Linked DNA regions of Terriglobus albidus. Each later gene encodes a partner of the first gene's protein in a complex. Links are inferred from orthologs where the notes say so. Each region holds a gene or a part of one and is shown on either strand. Other genes may lie near its edges.

Evidence for each region. The genes of interacting proteins can lie anywhere in the genome.
Region 2: the proteins of tsaD (region 1) and tsaB are in contact, whole or in part, in a solved structure (PDB 4WQ4), measured with the Escherichia coli proteins. The link is inferred for Terriglobus albidus from one-to-one orthologs.

Annotation. Positions count from the first base shown.
Region 1 is NZ_CP042806.1:920,453-926,380, reverse strand. What follows is about bases 1,635-4,618. They hold tsaD (tRNA (adenosine(37)-N6)-threonylcarbamoyltransferase complex transferase subunit TsaD), read right to left. Parts: upstream 3,703-4,618; coding sequence 2,566-3,702; downstream 1,635-2,565. Other genes in these bases: FTW19_RS03830 (CCA tRNA nucleotidyltransferase), read left to right, coding at 3,839-4,618; cysS (cysteine--tRNA ligase), read right to left, coding at 1,635-2,402. Outside these bases: FTW19_RS03850 (6-phosphofructokinase), read right to left, coding at 1-130; FTW19_RS03845 (HAD family hydrolase), read left to right, coding at 276-902; more of cysS, read right to left, coding at 921-1,634; more of FTW19_RS03830, read left to right, coding at 4,619-5,218; pelA (pectate lyase), read left to right, coding at 5,872-5,928.
Region 2 is NZ_CP042806.1:2,289,109-2,292,612, reverse strand. The notes cover bases 557-3,504. They hold tsaB (tRNA (adenosine(37)-N6)-threonylcarbamoyltransferase complex dimerization subunit type 1 TsaB), read right to left. Parts: upstream 2,370-3,504; coding sequence 1,743-2,369; downstream 557-1,742. Other genes in these bases: def (peptide deformylase), read right to left, coding at 3,297-3,504; fmt (methionyl-tRNA formyltransferase), read right to left, coding at 2,366-3,292; rimI (ribosomal protein S18-alanine N-acetyltransferase), read right to left, coding at 861-1,313; FTW19_RS09260 (DUF465 domain-containing protein), read right to left, coding at 628-828. Also shown: FTW19_RS09265 (phosphatidylserine decarboxylase), read right to left, coding at 1-297. UniProt on the Escherichia coli protein: Required for the formation of a threonylcarbamoyl group on adenosine at position 37 (t(6)A37) in tRNAs that read codons beginning with adenine.

The sequences.
Region 1 (5,928 bases):
ATCCGCGCCAACCTTCGGTAAAGCCGACAAACTCGTTCCCATAGTGCAGAACGCCCTTCCTCACCGCTGCCCGGATCACTGCATTCAGACCGGGACAATCACCACCCGCAGTTACGATACCTATACGCATTGCTTTTTCCCATCAGAAGAAAGCCCGTTCTCTGATGCGGCTCAAGAATAGCACCGCACACCTCTCAAAGGGGGTGTTTCCGCCGAAGTTCCTCCTTTGAATTCAGTTCTCCAGCGGAATACAGAGACACTCCTATACTGTCTTCATGCGCTCTTTGAACACACTCTCTGAAGCCGCACAGCAAGCCGATGCATTGATCTTCGACTGCGATGGAACGCTGGTCGATACCATCCCGGCTCACCTGCATGCACTCCAGGTTGGGTTTGAACGCATCGGCCTCAACTTTCCCGCCGAATGGTTTCATCAAAACCACTCACTGACAGCGGATGCACTGCTGCAGAAGTTCCAGGATGACGGTCTTGGACAGATTGAGGATCCCAAGGCAGTTCTCGCGAAGCATCAGGTTCTCTTCCGCGAAAGCCTGCACATGCTCGAAGAGGTATCGGTCATCGCGTCGATTGCCCGCGAGTACAAGGGGAAACTCCCCATGGCCGTCGCCTCGAATGGAAATCGTGTGAACGTAGAGGTCAGCCTCGAAGCTGTAGACCTCCTTCCATATTTCGATGCGATCGTCGCCAGGGAAGATGTCCTTCACGGCAAGCCGGAACCTGACGTCTATCTCGAAGCCGCGCATCGCCTCAACGTCGCTCCCAATCGCTGCCTCGTCTTCGAAGACTCAGAGACCGGCCTGGCAGCCGGCCGCGCCGCCGGCGCCAAAGTCATCGACATCCGCGAGTACTATCAACCTGCCTGGCAGCAAGCAGGTCACTAGAGCATTTTTCCTGTAGCTCTACTTACGCTTCCAGCGGACGCCTTCTTTTGAGTCTTCGATGATGATGCCCTTCTCCAGGAGCTCGTTGCGGATGGCGTCGGCGCGGGCGAAGTTGCGTTGCTTTTTAGCCAGCGTGCGTTCTGCGACGAGCTTGTCCACCTCTTCGTCGCTGAGCGACATGGTGGCGAGCAGCTCGGGTGAGGCCTGATCGAGTTTGCCTTCTTTTTCTGCCCAGGCGAGAGCGGCTTTGGTGAGTTCGGCGTCGCGGTCGGTGAGGACAGCGAAGACACCATCGAAGGAGGCCAGTACGGCTTCGATCTCCGGCACATTGCCGGCGAGCAGCTTTCCGCTATCCATCGCGGAGTTGGCGGCGCGGATCAGGTCAAAGACTGCGGCACGTGCAACGGCAGTGTTCAGATCGTCGGCCATAGCCGCGGCAAAGCCTTCAGCAGCCTTCTTCGTAGCAGCAGAGATCTCTTCGTTGACTCCCTCGGCGAAGCTTCCTTTGCGTAAGCGATCGACAAAGGTGCGCAGGCGGTCGATGGCGTTGGTCGACTCCGTCAAGCCATCGAAGGTGAAGTTCATCTGGTTGCGGTAGGGGACGCTCAGCAGCAGGAAGCGGATGGCGGAGGCGCGATAGCCCTTCAGCAACAGGTCGCGCAGGGTGAAGAAGTTCCCTTCACTCTTGGACATCTTCTTGCCTTCCACCAGAAGGAAGCGGACGTGCATCCAGTGCTGAGCGAAGGGCTTACCGGTAGCAGCTTCGCTCTGGGCTATTTCATTTTCGTGGTGGGGGAACATCAGATCTTCGCCGCCGGCGTGCAGGTCAAGGGTCTCGCCAAGGTACTTCATCGCCATGGCCGAACACTCAATGTGCCAGCCTGGGCGGCCGCAGCCGATGGCCGTATTCCACTGTGCTTCGCCCGGCTTTGGAGCCTTCCAGAGAGCGAAGTCGCGGGCAGCATCCTTCTCGTACTCGTCCACGTCCACACGAGCGCCGTCTTCGATGCCGTCGAAGTCTTTTTTGGAGAGCTTGCCGTAGGCCGGGAAGCGGGCGATGCGGAAGTACCAGCTTCCGTCCTCGGTCTTGTAGGCGATGTCTTCGCTGGCCAGCTTCTCGATGAGCGACACCATCTCCGGAATGTTTTCGGTGGCCTTGGCGACGAACTCCGGCTTCTCGATGCCAAGCGCTTCCAGGTCTTCAAAGAAGGCCTGGGTGAACTTGGCGGTGTAGTCCTGGATGGGCATCTGCGCGGCGGCGGCGTTGCGGATGATCTTGTCGTCCACGTCCGTCACGTTCATGACATGTTCCACCTTCATGCCCGATTGGCGGGCGAAGCGGCGCAGCGCGTCGACGTGCAGGAAGGTGCGGAAGTTGCCGATGTGCCCGTAGTCGTACACCGTGGGTCCGCAGGCATACATGCGCAGGGTGTTGTCCCGTTGAGGCGTAAGGGGTTCAACGGTGGTGGTCAGGGTATTAAAGAGCTTGATCTCAGGCATTCCGGAGGGCACTTTCCTTGTAGATTCTACCCGTCCGGCCAACAGATGTCTTAGAGCATTTTCCTGTTGCTGGGTATCCCGAAAGGGATCCGTAGCGGCGTTTTCATTGCGGAAAACGCCCATAGATGCACAGACCCCGCACTACACCTACAGGAAAAATGCTCTACCCCAGCCGCAACTGGGGGGTTGCGTTTAATTCATCCGAAGCGAAGAGTCCGGCGGCGAACTTCGGCCAGGCAGCGGCGGCGATCATGGCGGCGTTGTCCGTGGCCAGCGCCAGTGAGGGGAAGGCGATCTGGAGGTGGCGGGCGGCAGCTTCGGCAGACATCCGCTCGCGCAGAGCCCGGTTGGCGGCAACTCCCCCGGAGACGACAATACTGCCGGCGCCGAACTCCTCCGCCGCGCGCATGGTCTGTTTGACCAGATAGCCGACGACCGCCTTCTGGAATGAGGCGATCAGGTCCAGGGTCTCGCGGTCGCAGAGGGCGAGGGCGGCTTCGCGCCGATTGCCCTCCACCTGCATGAGGGCATTGTGGCGGGCGGCGGCCCGCTCGCGCATGTGGTGCAGTTCGGTATAGCGCAGAACGGCGGTCTTGATGCCGCTGAAGGAGAAGTCGAACTCGCCGCCCCGGGAGGCTCCGTCGCGGTGCAGCTTAGGCTTGATGCCGCCGAGCTTGAACTCCACAGCATTGGGATCGCCATGGTCGGCGAGGAAGTCCATCAGCGGACCTCCGGGATAGCCCAGGCCGAGCAGCTTGGCGCTCTTGTCGTAGGCCTCGCCTGCGGCGTCGTCGATGGTGCGGCCTACGTTGCGGTAGCTCCACAGGCCACCGCGCTCTTCGGCGAGGTAAAGATGGGTGTGTCCGCCGGAGACGACCAAGGCCAGGACGGGAGCGCCTGGGGTAAGCGAAAGTGTCTCTTTCGCTTCCATCAGGACGGCATGGATGTGGCCTTCCAGGTGGTTCACCGCGATGAGCGGCTTGCCGAGACCGTAGGCCAGCGCTTTGGCATAGGTGATGCCAACCAGGAGAGCTCCGGCGAGCCCGGGACCTTCGGTGACGGCTACGGCATCGAGATCGTCGAGCGTGATGCCCGCCTCGGCGACGGCGGTGCGGACCACGGGGACGATGTTGGTGAGGTGCTCGCGTGAGGCCAGCTCCGGCACGACGCCGCCATAGAGGGCATGGGTGGCGATCTGTGAGGCGACAACATTGGAGAGCACTGCGCTGCCACTGCGGACGACAGCGGCTGCCGTCTCGTCGCAGGAGCTCTCAATGCCAAGAATCAGACCGGAAGCCATCTCTTTATTGTAGATAGCTCTTCGACGGAGGGCTGTCTCCAGAGATGGTTTACAGTTTGTCTCCACACATCCTTTACAGGTCTCGTCTTCCCCGGGAGACACGCAGGCTGCATTCCACCATCTACCATCGAAGACGATGCAGGACGCGAAGCTTCAGGCCGCTCTTCAGATTGCTCAGGCTCTTCATGCCGCGGGACACCAGGCGTACTTTGCCGGGGGATGCGTACGCGACCTGCTGCTGGGGCTCACACCGAAGGATTATGACGTGGCCACCTCGGCGACGCCGCAGCAGGTGCAGGCGATCTTTCCGAAGACCGTGGCGGTTGGGGCACACTTCGGTGTGATCCTGGTGCTGCAGCCAGGACCGGAGTATCCCGGGCCGGAGGCGGCGGATATTGCCACCGAGGTGGCTACCTTCCGCAACGATGGCTCGTACTCCGATGGACGCCGACCCGACCAGGTGACCTTCTCCACCTCGCCGCAGGAAGATGTGCGCCGGCGCGACTTCACCATCAATGGCATGCTGCTTGATCCGGCGAAGTTTGCAGGTGGAGCTACGGCGGAGGAGGCAACACTCGACTTTGTCGGCGGCCGCGAGGATCTGCGTGCGCAGGTGGTGCGCGCGATTGGCGACGCCCGGCTGCGCTTTACGGAAGACAAGCTGCGCATGCTGCGGGCGGTGCGCTTCGCCGCACGGCTGGGATACCGCATTGAGCCGTCGACGCATGCCGCGATTCGCGAGTTGGCGTCGCAGATCCATCAGGTCTCTCCGGAGCGTGTGCGCGATGAGCTGACGCGCATGCTGACGGAGGGGAATGCCCACGTTGCGTTGAAGCTGCTGGATGAGACCGGGCTGCTGGCCGAGGTGCTGCCGGAGGCGAAGAAGCTGCAGGGTGTGGAGCAGCCTCCGCAGTATCATCCCGAGGGCGATGTATGGGTTCACACGCTGCTGCTGCTCAAGAAGCTTCCGCCCGTACCGCCGGCAACCCTGGCATGGGGAGCACTGCTGCACGATATCGGTAAGCCTGCGACCTTTCGCCGGGCACCTGACCGCATTCGCTTCGATGGTCATGTGGAGGTAGGCGAACGGATCGCCGTGGAGATCCTGAACCGCCTTCGCTTTTCTAACGAGGACAAAGAACAGATTCTGGCGCTGATTCATAACCACATGAAGTTTGCGGATGTGATGCATATGAAGCAGTCGACGCTGAAGCGCTTCCTGCGCATGCCTCGTTTTGAGGAGCATCTGGAACTTCATTATCTGGACGCATCTTCGGCGAGCGGAAACTTGGAGCTCTATGAGTTTGCGAAGAAGCACTACGAAGAGACTCCGGAAGATGCAATCAAGCCGGAGCTGTTGGTGAACGGCAGAACACTGATCGACGCCGGCTACAAACCCGGTCCGAAATTTACGGAGATGTTGCGGGCGGCGGAAGATGCACAGCTCGAGGGGCAGATCCATTCCACGGAAGAAGGGCTGGCGTTGGTGGCGGCAGAGTTTGGCTTGCCGGAGTAGTAGAACAATTCGTATGTGGGATTAGGACGATACGTGAATGGCGTGATTGTTTCGTCAGGGTTTTGCTTAAGGGCACGGCTTCAGCCGCGCCATCAGACGACGCTCGACCTCGCGAATGTGTTACCTATCTCCCCGGTCTAATCTGTTACCCATCTGCCCGGTCTGTACCAGGGTTTTGCTTAAGGGCACGGCTTCAGCCGTGCCGTCAGACGAGCCATTACTGCGGGGCTTTAGCCCCTGAGGGCATCGCTGTCACACGGTACCTCAGCGGCTAAAGCCGCGATCACTCTTGAAGTTTTTCGGCACGGCTGAACAGGCTGCGGAAAAACTCTATATGAGGGGATAATCGGGTCAAATTTGGGGATAGAAAATCATCACCCAATGTCCCCGGATCGCTTATAGGTCATTCTGACGCGATCGTTTTTTTTGCGCTTCTCGAAAATCGAGTTTTTCCGCAGCCTGTGAAGCCGTGCCCTTAAGCAAGACGAAAGACAACAGCAACAGCAACAGCAACAGCAACAGCAACAGCAACAGCAACAGCAGAAAAGCGATCTTAGTGTCGACACTAACGTCTCTTGCTGTGTGTTAACTTTTTCCTCCGCAACCGCGCGCGGTGTTCACGTGTCTTTCCCGATGTAGCCCTCCATCACATCATGCGCCGCCTTCTGCTCGCCCCCGCCTTCGCTGCCACGCTTCATGCTGCTGTGCTT
Region 2 (3,504 bases), 1.4 Mb from region 1 along the record:
CGTACCTTCGATCGGCGCGCGGTTTACGTGCACGTCGAAGACGCTGAGGAAGACACTGATGCGCAGACGCGATCCGGCGCCTGTCTCGATCCATTCGGCCTCGGTGACCTTGCCATCAGCCGGAGAAACAATGACTCCCCTGCCCTGCGGGACCGTACGCGAGGGGTCGCGGAAGAACCAGAGAAAGAACACCGCCAGCAGAACCGGAATCACTGCCAGCCAGGGCCACCCGGTCAACGAGAGAAGAACCGCAACGACACCCAGGCCGAGCGCATACAGAAAACCGTCACGCACCATAAAGTTCTTCCGATTATAGAGCCGCAGGGAGAAAAGGTCGTTGTCCGATGGACGCGGCGCTTTCTGTTGTCATCCTGGAGCGGAGCGAAGGACCTGCTTTTTCGGCTCCGCCACCAACCGCCGAAGGACATGGGTATCGCGCTGCGCGCGACCGCTTTTCGTTTCGGATATCCGAAACGAAAAGCGGAGAAAACGGGTCTTCGCTGCGCTCAAGATGACAACCGTCAAGGCTTCGAGCAGCCTAGAGACACACTAGGAGCACAAGGCCCAACGTCCGGCCCTAACTGCCGGCTCAAAACCAAGACGATGCTCCGCAGCTCCGGAAAGAATCTAGTCCGTCCGGAGATGCTCCATGGCATCCTTCAACTTCAACTTCAATTTTTTCAGGCGAATCTCTTCCCATTGGTCCGCAGGCGAGTGGTGCGGATTCATGACGAGATGGTCAAGACGTTCAGAGTATTGCGCGTGTTCCATCTGCAAGCGGGTGAGTTGCTCATGACGAAATGACGCCTCGGTGTGCGCAGGAAGCATGGATACCTCCGTCCAAACTGATGCCAAGCACTCTACTCCGGTCCTTTTTCCTCGGCAACCGTCTCTTGTGGAAACTGAAGGGACATCAACATGGCATCCTCGACGGGGTCGCGATAGTACCGCCGCCGCAGCCCCTCCTCCTGGAAGCCAAGCCCCCGATAGAGCGCCTGCGCCGCCCCGTTCCCGGTACGAACTTCCAGCATTAGCCGGATTGCTCCGGCGGCCTGGGCCTCAGTCAACAGATACCGCAGGAGCCCGTTCCCCAGGCCATTCCGGCGGTGGGAGGACGCCACCACAATCGCCTCCAGCTCGGCTACGACCTCGCCGGGAATCCGCAGCAGCGATGCCACGGCATACCCGGCCACCTCCCCATCGGCCTCGGCGATCACGACGATGGCGTCTCCAGAGAGCAGCCCCAGCCAGTGGACCGGAGTCCACTCTGGCATGCCAGGTGTCGCAGCCTGCAGATGCTGCAGTGCAGCCACATCCCGCTCCTCCGCCCTCCGGATCACGTTCGTCATAGAGAAATTATCGCTAACCACCAAACTGGGTGCCCCATATCTGCGAAGCAGATGCGGGACTATCGAGCGGGAGCTCGATCCGTCTTTTTGTTTGTCATTTCGCAGCGACCAAAGGGCGCGGAGAAATCTGCTTTTAAAAAAGATCGTGGTTTCCTCGCCCACCCACCCTAGCGTTGCTGTTCAGTCTCATGTGATCCTTTACACTTTTGTGCCGGAAGTCCTGTGGGGTCAACAGAGGCCAGGAAAAGGCGGTTGCTGCGCAACCTTGGAAAAAGAAAGGACTTTTCCCACTTTCCCTAGCCACTACGGCCGCTATTAATAGGAATTTCGAACAAAGCGACTGTAAAGGATCTCCTGGAACGGAACAGTGTTGCGAGGGTGGGGCACCCTGCCCTACACCCGCTCTAAGGCCCGTTCAGCATCCGGCCGCCGCAGATATAGTGCATCCACAGCTTCGGCGGTCACTACTTGGCCTGCATCCAATGCTGCAATCGCCAGCCCCAGGCCATCCTTTGCCGTCGGTTCGGGCACACGGACTACCACCAACGCATCCAGCGAATCGGCAACGCGATCCTCACAGACCGCCACCGTCGCCTTCGCCGGCACACGGCTCAGCATCTCCTGTAGCGTCACCAGTTCCTGGCTGGCAGCGTTGCCCAGGTAAAACTCGCCCCGTCCTGCGTCCAACGCCGCAAATGCTGCCTCCGGACGCATCGCCCGCAGCACATCCAGGCGCGACAGCGGAATCAGGCCAATGCCCGCGGCCTCGGACAACCCTTTCGCCATCGCAACCCCAACGCGCACGCCGGTAAACGATCCCGGCCCATGCATCACGGCAATGGCATCCAGATCCTTCAATCCACAACCAGCCTCTTCCAGCACTTTCCGCACCGCACGCATACCGTGCGAAGCAGCCATCCGTGGAGCAAGCTCCACCTGCTGTATGCCTGCGGCGGACGATAGTGCGACCGATCCACCCAGGCCGCAGGTATCGATCAGCAGCAAACGCCGATCGCTCACCCCAGCACCTCGCCAGACTTCACCTGGTAGCCATGTAGGAAGTCAGCAGCAGGCATACGCTTCTTGCCTTCGAGCTGTACTTCATCCAGCACCAGCATGGTGTCCTCAGCACACGCCACCATCAGGCTGTCGCCATCCACGCGGACCGCTCCAGGCACTCCAGTACCGGTGATGGCATGCATGCCATGCACCGTCAGCTTCTTACCGCGGAAGAGGGTGAAGCACCCCGGCCACGGCTGAAACCCGCGCCAGCGATTCACATTCCACTGCGCTGGCTGGGCATATTGAATGCGGCCATCTTCGCGCGTAAGAATCGGCGCCAGTGTCGCCTGCGACTCATCCTGTTGCTGCGGCGTAATGGTTCCTGCTTGCAGCCCGGCGAGCGTCTCCACCATCAGCTTCGAGCCCACCTCGGCCAGGATCGGAAACAGATCCACTGAGGTCTGCTCCTGGCCGATCGGCACCTCGTGTTTCAGCAGCATCGCGCCGGTGTCGAGGCCCTCATCCAGCAGCATGGTGGTCACACCAGTGACGGTCTCGCCGTGAGCGATAGCCCATTGAATCGGTGCGGCTCCGCGATACTTCGGCAGCAGTGAAGCATGGCCATTGATGTTGCCGTAGCGCGGCAGATCGAGCATCCACTTCGGGATGATGCGGCCGTAGGCCACCACCACGATCACTTCGGGAGCAACCGTCTCCAGCTCCGCGCGGAACTCTGCGTTGGTCTTGATCTTCTCCGGCTGCAGGACACGCAGCCCATGCGAGAGCGCGAGCTGCTTAACCGGAGGAGCAACGATCTCCTGGTTGCGTCCGACGGGACGGTCTGGCTGCGTCACCACCAGGGCGATCTCATGCCCGGCGTCGATCAACGCCTGCAGCGTGGGCACGGCGAACTGCGGAGTACCGCAGAAGACCAGGCGCACCGCTCTACCACTCCCCGTTCTTCTGCATCTTGCGAATGCGGCGCAGCACCAGGTCGCGCTTCAAACGGCTGAGATGATCGATGAACAGAATGCCGTTCAGGTGATCGATCTCGTGCTGGAAGGCTCGCGACAGCAGCTCTGTACCTTCGATCTCAAACCACTTGCCTTCGACATCCTGCGCGCGAACCTTCACCTGGAAGGCGCGGTTCACC